3 regions of the Planomonospora corallina genome follow, and region 2 is predicted to be linked to each of the others. Evidence: riboswitches for the same ligand, from Rfam matches in the RefSeq annotation. Region 2 holds a riboswitch; each other region holds the start of a gene.
What was found. Region 2 has a riboswitch for cobalamin ahead of ACFOWE_RS12120 (CbtB domain-containing protein). Riboswitches for the same ligand answer to the same signal wherever they lie in the genome.
Positions count from the first base shown of each region.

Region 1: linked by a shared signal. The riboswitch ahead of ACFOWE_RS15165 (ABC transporter substrate-binding protein) and the one ahead of ACFOWE_RS12120 (CbtB domain-containing protein) in region 2 are both predicted to bind cobalamin.
Region 3: linked by a shared signal. The riboswitch ahead of ACFOWE_RS00945 (ribonucleoside-diphosphate reductase subunit alpha) and the one ahead of ACFOWE_RS12120 (CbtB domain-containing protein) in region 2 are both predicted to bind cobalamin.

Region 1 covers NZ_JBHSBM010000017.1:432,329-435,572, reverse strand. Annotated here, with positions in the region: gene ACFOWE_RS15170 (FecCD family ABC transporter permease) at 1-177, opposite strand, end outside; gene ACFOWE_RS15165 (ABC transporter substrate-binding protein) at 463-1,419, opposite strand; cobalamin riboswitch at 1,492-1,626, opposite strand; gene ACFOWE_RS15160 (histidine phosphatase family protein) at 1,774-2,355, shown strand; gene ACFOWE_RS15155 (hypothetical protein) at 2,505-2,927, shown strand; gene ACFOWE_RS15150 (hypothetical protein) at 3,125-3,244, opposite strand, start outside.
Region 2 covers NZ_JBHSBM010000016.1:208,827-212,070, reverse strand. Annotated here, with positions in the region: gene cobO (cob(I)yrinic acid a,c-diamide adenosyltransferase) at 1-149, shown strand, start outside; gene ACFOWE_RS12125 (cobyrinate a,c-diamide synthase) at 143-1,567, shown strand; adenosylcobalamin (AdoCbl) riboswitch at 1,569-1,687, shown strand; gene ACFOWE_RS12120 (CbtB domain-containing protein) at 1,705-1,917, shown strand; gene ACFOWE_RS12115 (CbtA family protein) at 2,005-2,826, shown strand; gene ACFOWE_RS12110 (cobalt-precorrin-6A reductase) at 2,864-3,244, opposite strand, start outside.
Region 3 covers NZ_JBHSBM010000005.1:55,697-58,940, forward strand. Annotated here, with positions in the region: gene ACFOWE_RS00945 (ribonucleoside-diphosphate reductase subunit alpha) at 1-2,111, opposite strand, end outside; cobalamin riboswitch at 2,325-2,526, opposite strand; gene ACFOWE_RS00950 (Bug family tripartite tricarboxylate transporter substrate binding protein) at 2,531-3,244, opposite strand, start outside.

The DNA.
Region 1 (3,244 bases), on a different contig from region 2:
GACGACCGCGCCGAGCAGGACCCGGGGCAGGCGCAGCTCCAGCAGCAGGTTCTGCTCGACGGGGGTGAGCCCGGCGTCGGCGGAGACCAGCGGGAGCCAGTCGGCCAGCTGCAGCACGACCTGCCGGGGGGTGATGCCGGCCGCTCCGCCCAGCAGCCCGGCGACCACGGCGGCCAGCAGGGCGCCGAGCGCGAGCGCGAGCGGCCCGGGCCGCAGCCCGGCCGCCCGCCGCGGGGCGCCGGAGGAAGGTCCGCCGGCGGAAGACCCACCGGCGGAAGATCCGCCGGCTGGGGGCTCCGCGGCCGAAGGCCCACAGGCTGCCGGCTCTGCGAGCTCGGCGGGCGCTGCGGGATCCGCGGCCGGAGACCCGTCGGCGCGGGGGAGGACCGGGTCCTCCCCCGCGGCCGGGACCCGGTCCTCGGTGCGGCCGGCCGCGCCGGCGCGGCGGGGCGGCGGGGTCACCTACTTCGCCGCGGCCTTGCCCACGGCCTCGCCGACCTGCTGGACGAGGTCGGCGACGCGCGGTCCCCAGCGGGAGGCGATGTCGTCGTCGAGGGCGATCACCCGGTCGCCGGTGACGGCGGAGAGCTTGGACCAGCCGGGGCGCTTGGCGAGGGTCTCCCCGGACTGCCCGCAGCACTTGGTGTCGGCCAGGAAGATCAGGTCGGGGTCGGCCTGGGCGACGAACTCCGCCGAGAGCTTGGGGTAGCCGCCGGCCAGGTCCGGGGCCTTGTCGGCGATGTTGGTCAGGCCGAACAGGGAGTAGACCTGGCCGACGAAGGTGGTGGAGGTCACCGAGTAGGGCGTGGTGTCCAGCTCGTGGTAGTAGGTCAGCTTCGCGTCCTTGGGCGCGGCGGCCACGGCCTCCTCGATCTTCTTCTTCATGCCGGCCACGACCTGCTCGGCCCCGGCGGCGTTGCCGGTGGCCGCGCCCAGGTCGGCGATCTGGTCGTAGGCGTCGTCGAGCTTGGCGGCGGCGGGCTCCAGCAGCACCGGGACGCCGACCTTGGTCAGCTTGGCGACGATGCCGTCGGTGTCCGTGGCGAGCACGACCAGGTCGGGCTTGTGCGCGATGACCGCCTCCGCGTTCGGCTTGAAGCCGGACAGGTCGGTCCTGGGCGCCTCGGCGGGGTGGTTGGACTGGTCGTCCACCGCGACGACCTGGGACCCGGCGCCGACGGCGAAGAGGGCCTCGGTGGCGGTGGGCGAGAGGGAGACGATGCGCTCGGGCCGCGCGCCGATGGTGACGGAGCCGTTGCCCGCCTCGACCGTGACCGGGAAGCCCGGCGCGGCGGCGGAAGGAGCTCCGGAGGAGGAAGAGGAGGTGCTCGGAGAGGCGGTGGTGGCGCTCTGGCCGCAACCGGCCAGGGTCAGCACACCCAGGAGAGCGCCCGCGAAGGCGGTGCGTACGGGCCGCACGGGGAGGTCCTTTCACTTGCTGGAACCGAGGACCCGCGAGAACGCGACGGGCCACCCTTTTCCGCGAGGGTCGACGGCGTCGGCGCGGTGGCAGGCGACCTGGCTCGGCCCGGAGGCCATGACAGTTGCGGGACAGCGCCGGACTCGCACCGGACTTCGCTACACACTGCGCGTCGGACAAACGGTACCAACTCCCCCGGCATCCGGACGCGTCTGACCGGCCTGCCGGCCGGACCGCACCTCTGCCGCACCCCTCCCGCACCCCTGTCACCGCGGCGCTCCCGGGGCGCGCGGAGGCCCGGAGGCACCCTCGCCCGGGGTCCGCGGGAGCCGAGACGGCATGATGGACCCACCATGGACGAGATGATTCTGCTCCGGCACGGCGAGACCGAGTGGAGCCGGGACCGGCGGCACACCGGCCGCACCGACATGCCGCTGACACTCCGGGGCGAGGACGAGGCGCGGGCGCTCGCCCCGCTGATCTCCGGCAGGCGCTTCGGCCTGGTGCTGGTCAGCCCGGCCCTGCGGGCCCGCCGGACGGCCGAGCTCGCCGGGCTGGACCGCTACGAGACCGACCCGGACATGTGGGAGTGGGACTACGGAGGCTACGAGGGCATCACCACCGCGACGATCCGCGAGACCCGCCCCGACTGGTACCTGTGGCGCGACGGCGTCGTCCCCGGCGACGCCGCGCACCCCGGCGAGAGCATCGCGCAGGTCGGCGCCCGCGCCGACCGGGTCCTCGAGCGCGCCCGGGCGGCCACCGGCGCGGTCGCGCTGGTCGCCCACGGCCACTACCTGCGGATCCTGGCCGCCCGCTGGATCGGCCAGGATCCCGAGGAGGGCCGTTTCCTCCGGCTGGACACCGGCACCTACTCGCGTCTCGGCTTCGAGCACGGCCGGCCGGTGATCCTCACCTGGAACGCCCCGGTCTGACCGGCCGCCGGCCGGGCCGGCGGTGGGAGCCGGGAGCGGAGGTCGGTCAAGGGGGATCTCGCAAAGCACTACCGGCGGGACCGGAAGGGGCAGCGGCGGGCGGGTAGGAAACGGGGTTCGGGTCCGATCCACCACCGGAAGGACTGATCATGAGAATCCTGGCCCGTGCCCACCAGATCCCGGCCCGGTCCGCCGCCGGGGCGATCATCCTGAACTCGGGACTGGCCAAGGGCTCCGCCGACAGGGAGACGGCCACCGGGCTCCACGGGATGGCGGCGGGGACCTACCCGTTCCTCGCGGACATGGACCCCGAGGAGTTCACCCGGCTGCTGTCCAGGGCCGAGATCGCGCTCGGCGCGGCGCTGCTCGTCCCCGTCGTGCCGTCGCTGCTGGCCGGCCTCGCGCTCACGGCCTTCGCCGGAGGACTGCTCGGCCTGTACCTCAAGACACCGGGACTGCGGCAGGAGGGGAGCCTGCGTCCCACCCCGGAGGGCAACGCGATCGCCAAGGACGTCTGGCTGATGGGGATCGGCGCCGGGCTGGTGGCCGAGGAGCTCGTCTCCTGCCCCTGACTCCGGCCTGTGCCCCTGACCTGCCCCTGATCCCGGTCCGTGTCCCTGATCCGCGCCTCTGTCCCCGGCCCGGCCGCCGTACCGGGGACCGCCCGTGCGACCACCGCGGCGGGTGCGGGCCGTACGGGGAGCGCCCGGCCGGCGGCGCGGCGGGTGCGGGCCGTACAGGGGAGCGTCGGCCGCTCGGGGCGGGCGGCTCAGGCCGCGGCCACCGCGGCGGGCAGCGGGCCCCGGCCGGTCAGCCACTCGACGACCCTGCGGTGCCCGTGGCAGGCGTCCTCGAAGTGGCTCCAGCACCAGTAGCGCGGCTGGTCGCG
Region 2 (3,244 bases):
CCGACCGGCCCGGGCGCCAGCACGTGGTCGTGACGGGGCGGCGCGCCCATCCGCGGCTGCTGGAGGCCGCCGACCTGGTCACGGAGATGACGAAGGTCAGGCATCCGATGGACGCCGGGCAGAAGGGCCAGCGGGGCATCGAATGGTAGACCTGCCGCGCCTGGTCATCGCCGCTCCCGCCTCCGGCCACGGCAAGACCACCGTCGCGACGGGCCTCATGGCCGCCCTGCGCGCGGCCGGGCACACGGTGTCGGGGCACAAGGTCGGCCCCGACTACATCGACCCCGGATACCACGCGCTGGCGACGGGACGGCCGGGCCGCAACCTCGACGCGCACCTGGTCGGCGAGCACCTGCTGGCCCCGCTGCTGCTGGCCGGGGCGCGCGGCGCCGACCTCGCCGTCATCGAGGGGGTCATGGGACTCTACGACGGCCGGATCGGCGGGGACGGTTTCGCCTCCACCGCCCACGTCGCCGCCGTCACCGGCTCCCCGGTCGTCCTCGTGGTCGACGTCTCCCACGCCTCCCGGTCGATCGCGGCCGTCGTCCAGGGCATGGTCGCCTACGGCCCGGAGCTGGACGTCGCCGGCGTCATCCTGAACAAGGCGGGCTCGGCGCGGCACGCCGAGGAGGTGTGCCGGGCCCTCGCCCCGACGGGGGTGCCCGTGCTGGGGGTGCTCCACCGGGACGAGCGGCTCGCCGTCCCCTCCCGCCATCTCGGGCTCGTCCCCGCCGCGGAGCGGCAGGACGCCGCCGCCGGCCTGGAGCGGCTGGCGGCGCGGATCGCCGCGAAGGTCGACCTCCGGCGGATCGTCGCCCTGGCCCGCCGGGCCTCCCCGATCGGCGCCCTCCCCTGGTCGGCGGCCGAGGTCTGCCCGCCGCCCAGCGCGCTGCGGCCCGTCGTGGCGGTCGCCGGCGGCCGGGCGTTCACCTTCCGCTACAGCGAGACCGAGGAGCTGCTGCGGGCGGCCGGGTGCGAGGTCGTGCCGTTCGACCCGCTCACCGATCCCGGGCTGCCCGACGGCGTCTGCGGCGTCTATCTCGGCGGCGGCTTCCCCGAGGTGCACGCGGGCGAGCTGAGCGCCAACTCCGCGCTGCGCGAGGCGGTCGGGCACGCGGCGGGCCGCGGGGTCCCGATCGTCGCCGAGTGCGCCGGACTGCTCTACCTGAGCCGCGCCCTGGACGGCGAGCCGATGGTGGGCGTGCTGGAGAGCGAGACCCGGATGTCCCCCCGGCTGACCCTCGGGTACCGGGAGGCCGCCGCGCCGCGGGACACCCTGCTGGCCGGCGCGGGCGACCGGGTCACGGGCCACGAGTTCCACCGGACCGTGGCCGGACCGGGCGCCGGCCGGGACGCGGCCTGGGTCGTCGACGGCTCCCCGGAGGGGTTCAGCGTCCGCCCCCGCGGGGCGCCGACGGTGCACGCCTCCTACCTGCACACGCACTGGGCCGGTCATCCGGCCATGGCCCGGCGGTTCGCCGCCGCGGTGCACCGCCACGCCCTCGGCGCGCGCCACCCAGCGAACAGCACCTCTGGGGTAATTGACCAATATTCGGGTAAAATGTAAGATTTTTTTATATCGTCCGCGAGGAAGTCGGTGGAAATCCGACACAGTCGCGCTACTGTGACGCCGTTCTCCGGCGAAGTCAGACCCTCCGGGCGGGTTCCATCCAGCGGGACGCTGCATCCCTTGACGGAGGTCTCATGTCGCACGCATCCGTGGCCGGCCCTGAGCTGGACATCCCCAAGCTCCCCCTCTCCGCGCTGGCTCCGTGGGCGTTCTTCTTCACGCTCCTGGCGGCCATCGCCGTCTTCTTCGTCGGCGCCGAACAGGGCGCCCTCTCCCTCCTGGCCGGCAGCGACGTCCACGAGTGGGTGCACGACGGCCGTCACCTGCTCGGCTACCCCTGCCACTGAGGCGGCGCCCCACCGGGTGACCGGCTCGCCGCCATGCCCGGGCGCTCCAGGCGCGCCCGGGCCGCCTTCGTGCACCAGGAGCAGGACATGAGTCCTCGGACTTTTCTCATCCATGGCCTGATCGCCGGATTCGTCGCCGGAATCCTGGCCTTCGGCGCCGCCTACGTCTTCGGCGAACCCTCCATCGAGAGCGCCATCGCCCTCGAGGAGGCCGCCGCCTCCGGCCACGCGCACGGGGAAGGTGCCCGCGCGCACGGCCACGGCAACGCCCATGACCACGACGACGCCCGCGACGGCGGTCACAGTCATGGTGACGAGGGAGGCGTCAGCCGGGCGCAGCAGTCCACCGCCGGGCTCGCCACCGCGACCATCGTCATCGGTGTCGCGCTGGGCGGCGTCGTCGGGCTCGCCGCGGCCTTCGCCCTCGGACGTCTCGGCCGGCTGAGCCCCGCCGCGTCCACGGCCCTCGTCGCGGTGGCGGGTTTCGTGGCGTTCGCGCTCGCGACCTGGGCCAAGTACCCGCCGAACCCGCCCGCGACGGGCAGCGGCGACACCATCGGGGCACGCACCGCCGCCTACTTCGGCTTCCAGGCGGTCTCGGTGCTGCTCGCCGTCGGCGCGGTGGTGCTCGGCTCCCGGCTGGCCAGGCGGGGAGACGGCTGGCTCGCGTCCGTGGTCCCGGCCGTCGGCTGGCTCGTCCTCGTGACGGCCGCCGGCCTGGCGCTGCCGGCCTTCGACGAGATCCCCGGCGACTTCCCGGCCACCGTCCTGTGGAGTTTCCGGTTCTCCTCGCTGATCACCCAGATCGTGCTGTGGGGCACGCTCACCGTGGTGCTCAGCGGGCTGGTCCGGCGGACCGCCCGGGCCGCGGCGGCCCGGCGGGAGCTCATCGAGAGCGTCCGGGCCTGAAGCGGCGGGCGCGGCCCGCCGGGAGGTCCCGCCCCGGTCAGGCCAGCCCCCGCTCGGCGAGCCAGCCGCCGGCCGCGACGTGGTCACCGACCACGTCCACGCCGGCGGTCCGGCTCTCCCGCCGCACGACGACGACGGCCAGGCCCAGCTCCCCGGCCGCCAGCATCTTCGGCCAGGTGTGCCCGCCGCCCGAGTCCTTCGTGACCAGCACGTCGCACCCGTACCGGCGCAGCAGTTCCCGCTCGCCGTCCAGGGTGTACGGTCCCCGGCTCCTCAGCAGCGTCCACGGCCGGGGCAGTTCCACCTCGGGCGGATCGACGACCCGCACCACCGCCCTCGCCTCCGCCAGCGGCCCGAGGAAGCACCCGAGCGTCTGACGTCCGGTCGTCAGGAACGGCGCACGCCCGAGCCGCGCCGC
Region 3 (3,244 bases), on a different contig from region 2:
CCCGACTTCCAGGCGTAGGCGTACATCGAGGAGAGCTTGCCGATGGTCGGGGTGGCCATGAAGAGGTTCAGCGACTGCGACTGGTCGACGTACGGCGTGCGCGCGGCGGCCAGGTCGATCAGCGCCTTCTGCGGCAGTTCCCAGGCGGTCCGGTAGAGGACCTTGAGGTCGCCGGGGATCCCCGGGATGTCCTGGACCGAGCCGTCGGCCCGCTTGATCGCGTCCCGGACCTCCTCCGTCCACAGGCCGCGCTCCTCCAGGTCGCGGACGAGATACCGGTTGACCTGGAGGAACTCCCCCGACAGGGTCTCGCGCTTGAAGACGTTGGACACCTGCGGCTCGACGCACTCGTAGCAGCCGGCGATGGAGGCGATGGTGGCGGTCGGCGCGATGGCGATCAGCAGCGAGTTGCGCAGGCCGGTCCCGGCGATCCGCTCCCGGAGCGCGGCCCACTCCGCGGAGCGGCCCGCCCCGTGGCTGCCCGCGTAGTGGTCGGGGTGGAGCACGCCCGCCGCGGCGCGGGTCGCGCCGTAGGAGGGGTGGCGGCCCCGCTCGGCGGCCAGGTCCGCGGAGGTGGCGTAGGCGGCCAGCGCGATCTCCTCGGCGATCCGGGTGGACAGCTCCAGCGCCTCGCGCGAGTCGAACGGCAGGCGCAGTGCGAAGAACACGTCGGCCAGGCCCATCACGCCCAGCCCGATCGGCCGCCACCGCCGGTTGGCGGCCTCGGCCTCCGGGGTGGGGTAGAAGCCCAGGTCGATGGTGCGGTCCAGGAAGCGCACGGCGGTGCGCACGGTACGGCGCAGCCGGGCCCAGTCGAGGCCGCCGCCGGCCCCGTCCCCGGCCCCGCCGCCGGTCAGGTGGGCGGCCAGGTTGACCGAGCCGAGGTTGCAGACGGCGGTCTCGGCGTCGCTGGTGACCTCGAGGATCTCGGTGCAGAGGTTGGACAGGTGGATGACGTTGCCGGGCAGCGCGGTCTGGTTGGAGGTCCGGTTGGCCGCGTCCTTGAAGGTCATCCAGCCGTTGCCGGTCTGGGCCAGGGTGCGCATCATCCGGCCGTAGAGGGTGCGGGCGGGGATGCTCCGCACGGCCTGCCCGGCGGCCTCGGCGGCCCGGTAGGCGGCGTCGAACGCCTCTCCGTACAGGTCGACCAGGTGCGGGACGTCCTTGGGGTCGAACAGCGACCAGTCGGCGTCGGCCTCGACCCGGCGCATGAACTCGTCGGGGACCCAGTTGGCCAGGTTGAGGTTGTGGGTGCGCCGGGCCTCCTCGCCGGTGTTGTCGCGCAGCTCCAGGAACTCCTCGATGTCGGCGTGCCAGGTCTCCAGGTAGACGCAGGCCGCGCCCTTGCGCCGGCCGCCCTGGTTGACCGCGGCGACGCTGGCGTCGAGGGTGCGCAGCCACGGCACGATCCCGTTGGAGTGGCCGTTGGTGCCGCGGATCAGCGAGCCCCGGGAGCGGACCCGGCTCCAGGAGACGCCGATGCCCCCGGCGTACTTCGACAGGCGCGCCACCTGCCCGTAGCGCTCGTAGATCGCCTCCAGCTCGTCGCGGGGCGAGTCGAGCAGGAAGCAGGACGACAGCTGCGGGCGGCGGGCGCCGGAGTTGAACAGGGTGGGCGAGCTGGGCAGGTAGGACAGGCTCGTCATGAGCCCGTACAGCTCGGCGGCCTCGGCGACCGTCTCGGACAGGCCGCAGGCCACCCGGAGGAAGAAGTGCTGGGGGCGCTCGAGGACCTTGCGGGTCTCGGGGTGGCGCAGCAGGTAGCGGTCGTAGACCGTGCGCAGCCCGAAGTACTCGAAACGGGTCTCCTCGCGGACCAGCGCGTCCAGCTCCGCGGCGTGGGCGGCGACGAACTCCGCCAGCCGGTCGGCGACCAGCCCGGCCGCGTGGGTCGCGGCGACGGACTCGGAGAAGGTCCGCACGCCGTGCCCGGCGGCCTCCTCGGCGATCAGCCCGTCCAGCAGGGCCGCGGCGATCCGGGAGTTCTCCGGGTCGGAGATCACCCGGGCGGCGGCCTCCTCGATGGCCAGCCGCCGGGCCTCCGCGCCGCCGCCGGCGGCGGTGGCGCCGTCCGCCGCCCCGGTCACGGTGCCGTCCATGGTCTGTGTCACGTGCATCCCTCGCCTGCTGCGTTCCCCGTGGGTACGGCTCTCGCGGGACGGCACGCGTCGGAGGGCGGATCCGTGGCCGGATTCGGGCATGCGGGTCCGCCTCGTCCGCGGGCCCTCCCTCGAGGCCCTGGACTGTCTCCGTGGCGGGACGGCCGCGGCCACCGCGCTCCCGCGGGGCCGCTCCGGGCCTCCCGCGGGAGCCGGACCCGGCTCCCCTGCCACGCGTCACCGGCAGGTCTTCGGACTCACGGGCGTCGCGTTCGCGTTCTCCTACTGGCCGTCGCTTCCCAGGTCTCCCCAGTGCTCGACTGACGGCGGTCGTTCCCGTTCACCGCTGCGGGGCAGTCCCGGAATCGCACCGGGTTCCCTCTTGCCTCGCCCCGCGACGGGGCGAACCAGCAACGAGGAGGATCCTACATCTAGGGGCGGATCACGCAACCGGCCCTACAATTTGTGTCGGAGGGGCGCAGCAGTCCGAGTTCGTAGAGCACCCCCCGGGTGCGTTCGGTCTCGGTGGACAGCCAGTGGCGGAAGTCGTCCCCGCTCAGGTAGAGACGCTCCCAGCCGTGCGCCGCGCACAGCTCCCGCCAGCGCGGGGAGGCGTCGATCCGGTCGCAGAGCGCCACGGCGGACTCGCGGTCCCCGGCGCCCATCTTCGCCCCGCCCAGCACCCCGCGCCAGTCGCTGTACTCCAGTCGGACGTCGAGCTCCATGAGCGCCGGAGCCTCGATCCCGTCGATCCGCTCACGGGCGGAGACCGCCAGCGGCCGGAGCCGCCCGGCGGCGATCTCGCCGGCCAGGGAGCGCACCGGCCCCAGGACGGCGGCCACCCGCCCGGCGTGGAGGGCTTCGACGGACTGGGCGGTGGTGGCGTAGGCGGCGTAGTCGAGCAGCCGGGCGTCCACGCCGAGGCACTTGCCGATCATTCCGTACAGGATGTGCTCCGGGCTTCCCAGGGCCCGGCCGCCGACCGCCAGCGCGGCCGGGTCGCGCCGGAGCCCGCCGGCGAGGTCCTCGAAGGAGCGCAGCCGCGAGCCGGCGGAGACGGCCAGCACCGCCCGCTCGCCGACCAGGCGGGCGAGCGGGGTCGTGGCCCCGGCCAGGTCGACCGCGCCGGAGATCTCCGCTCCGGC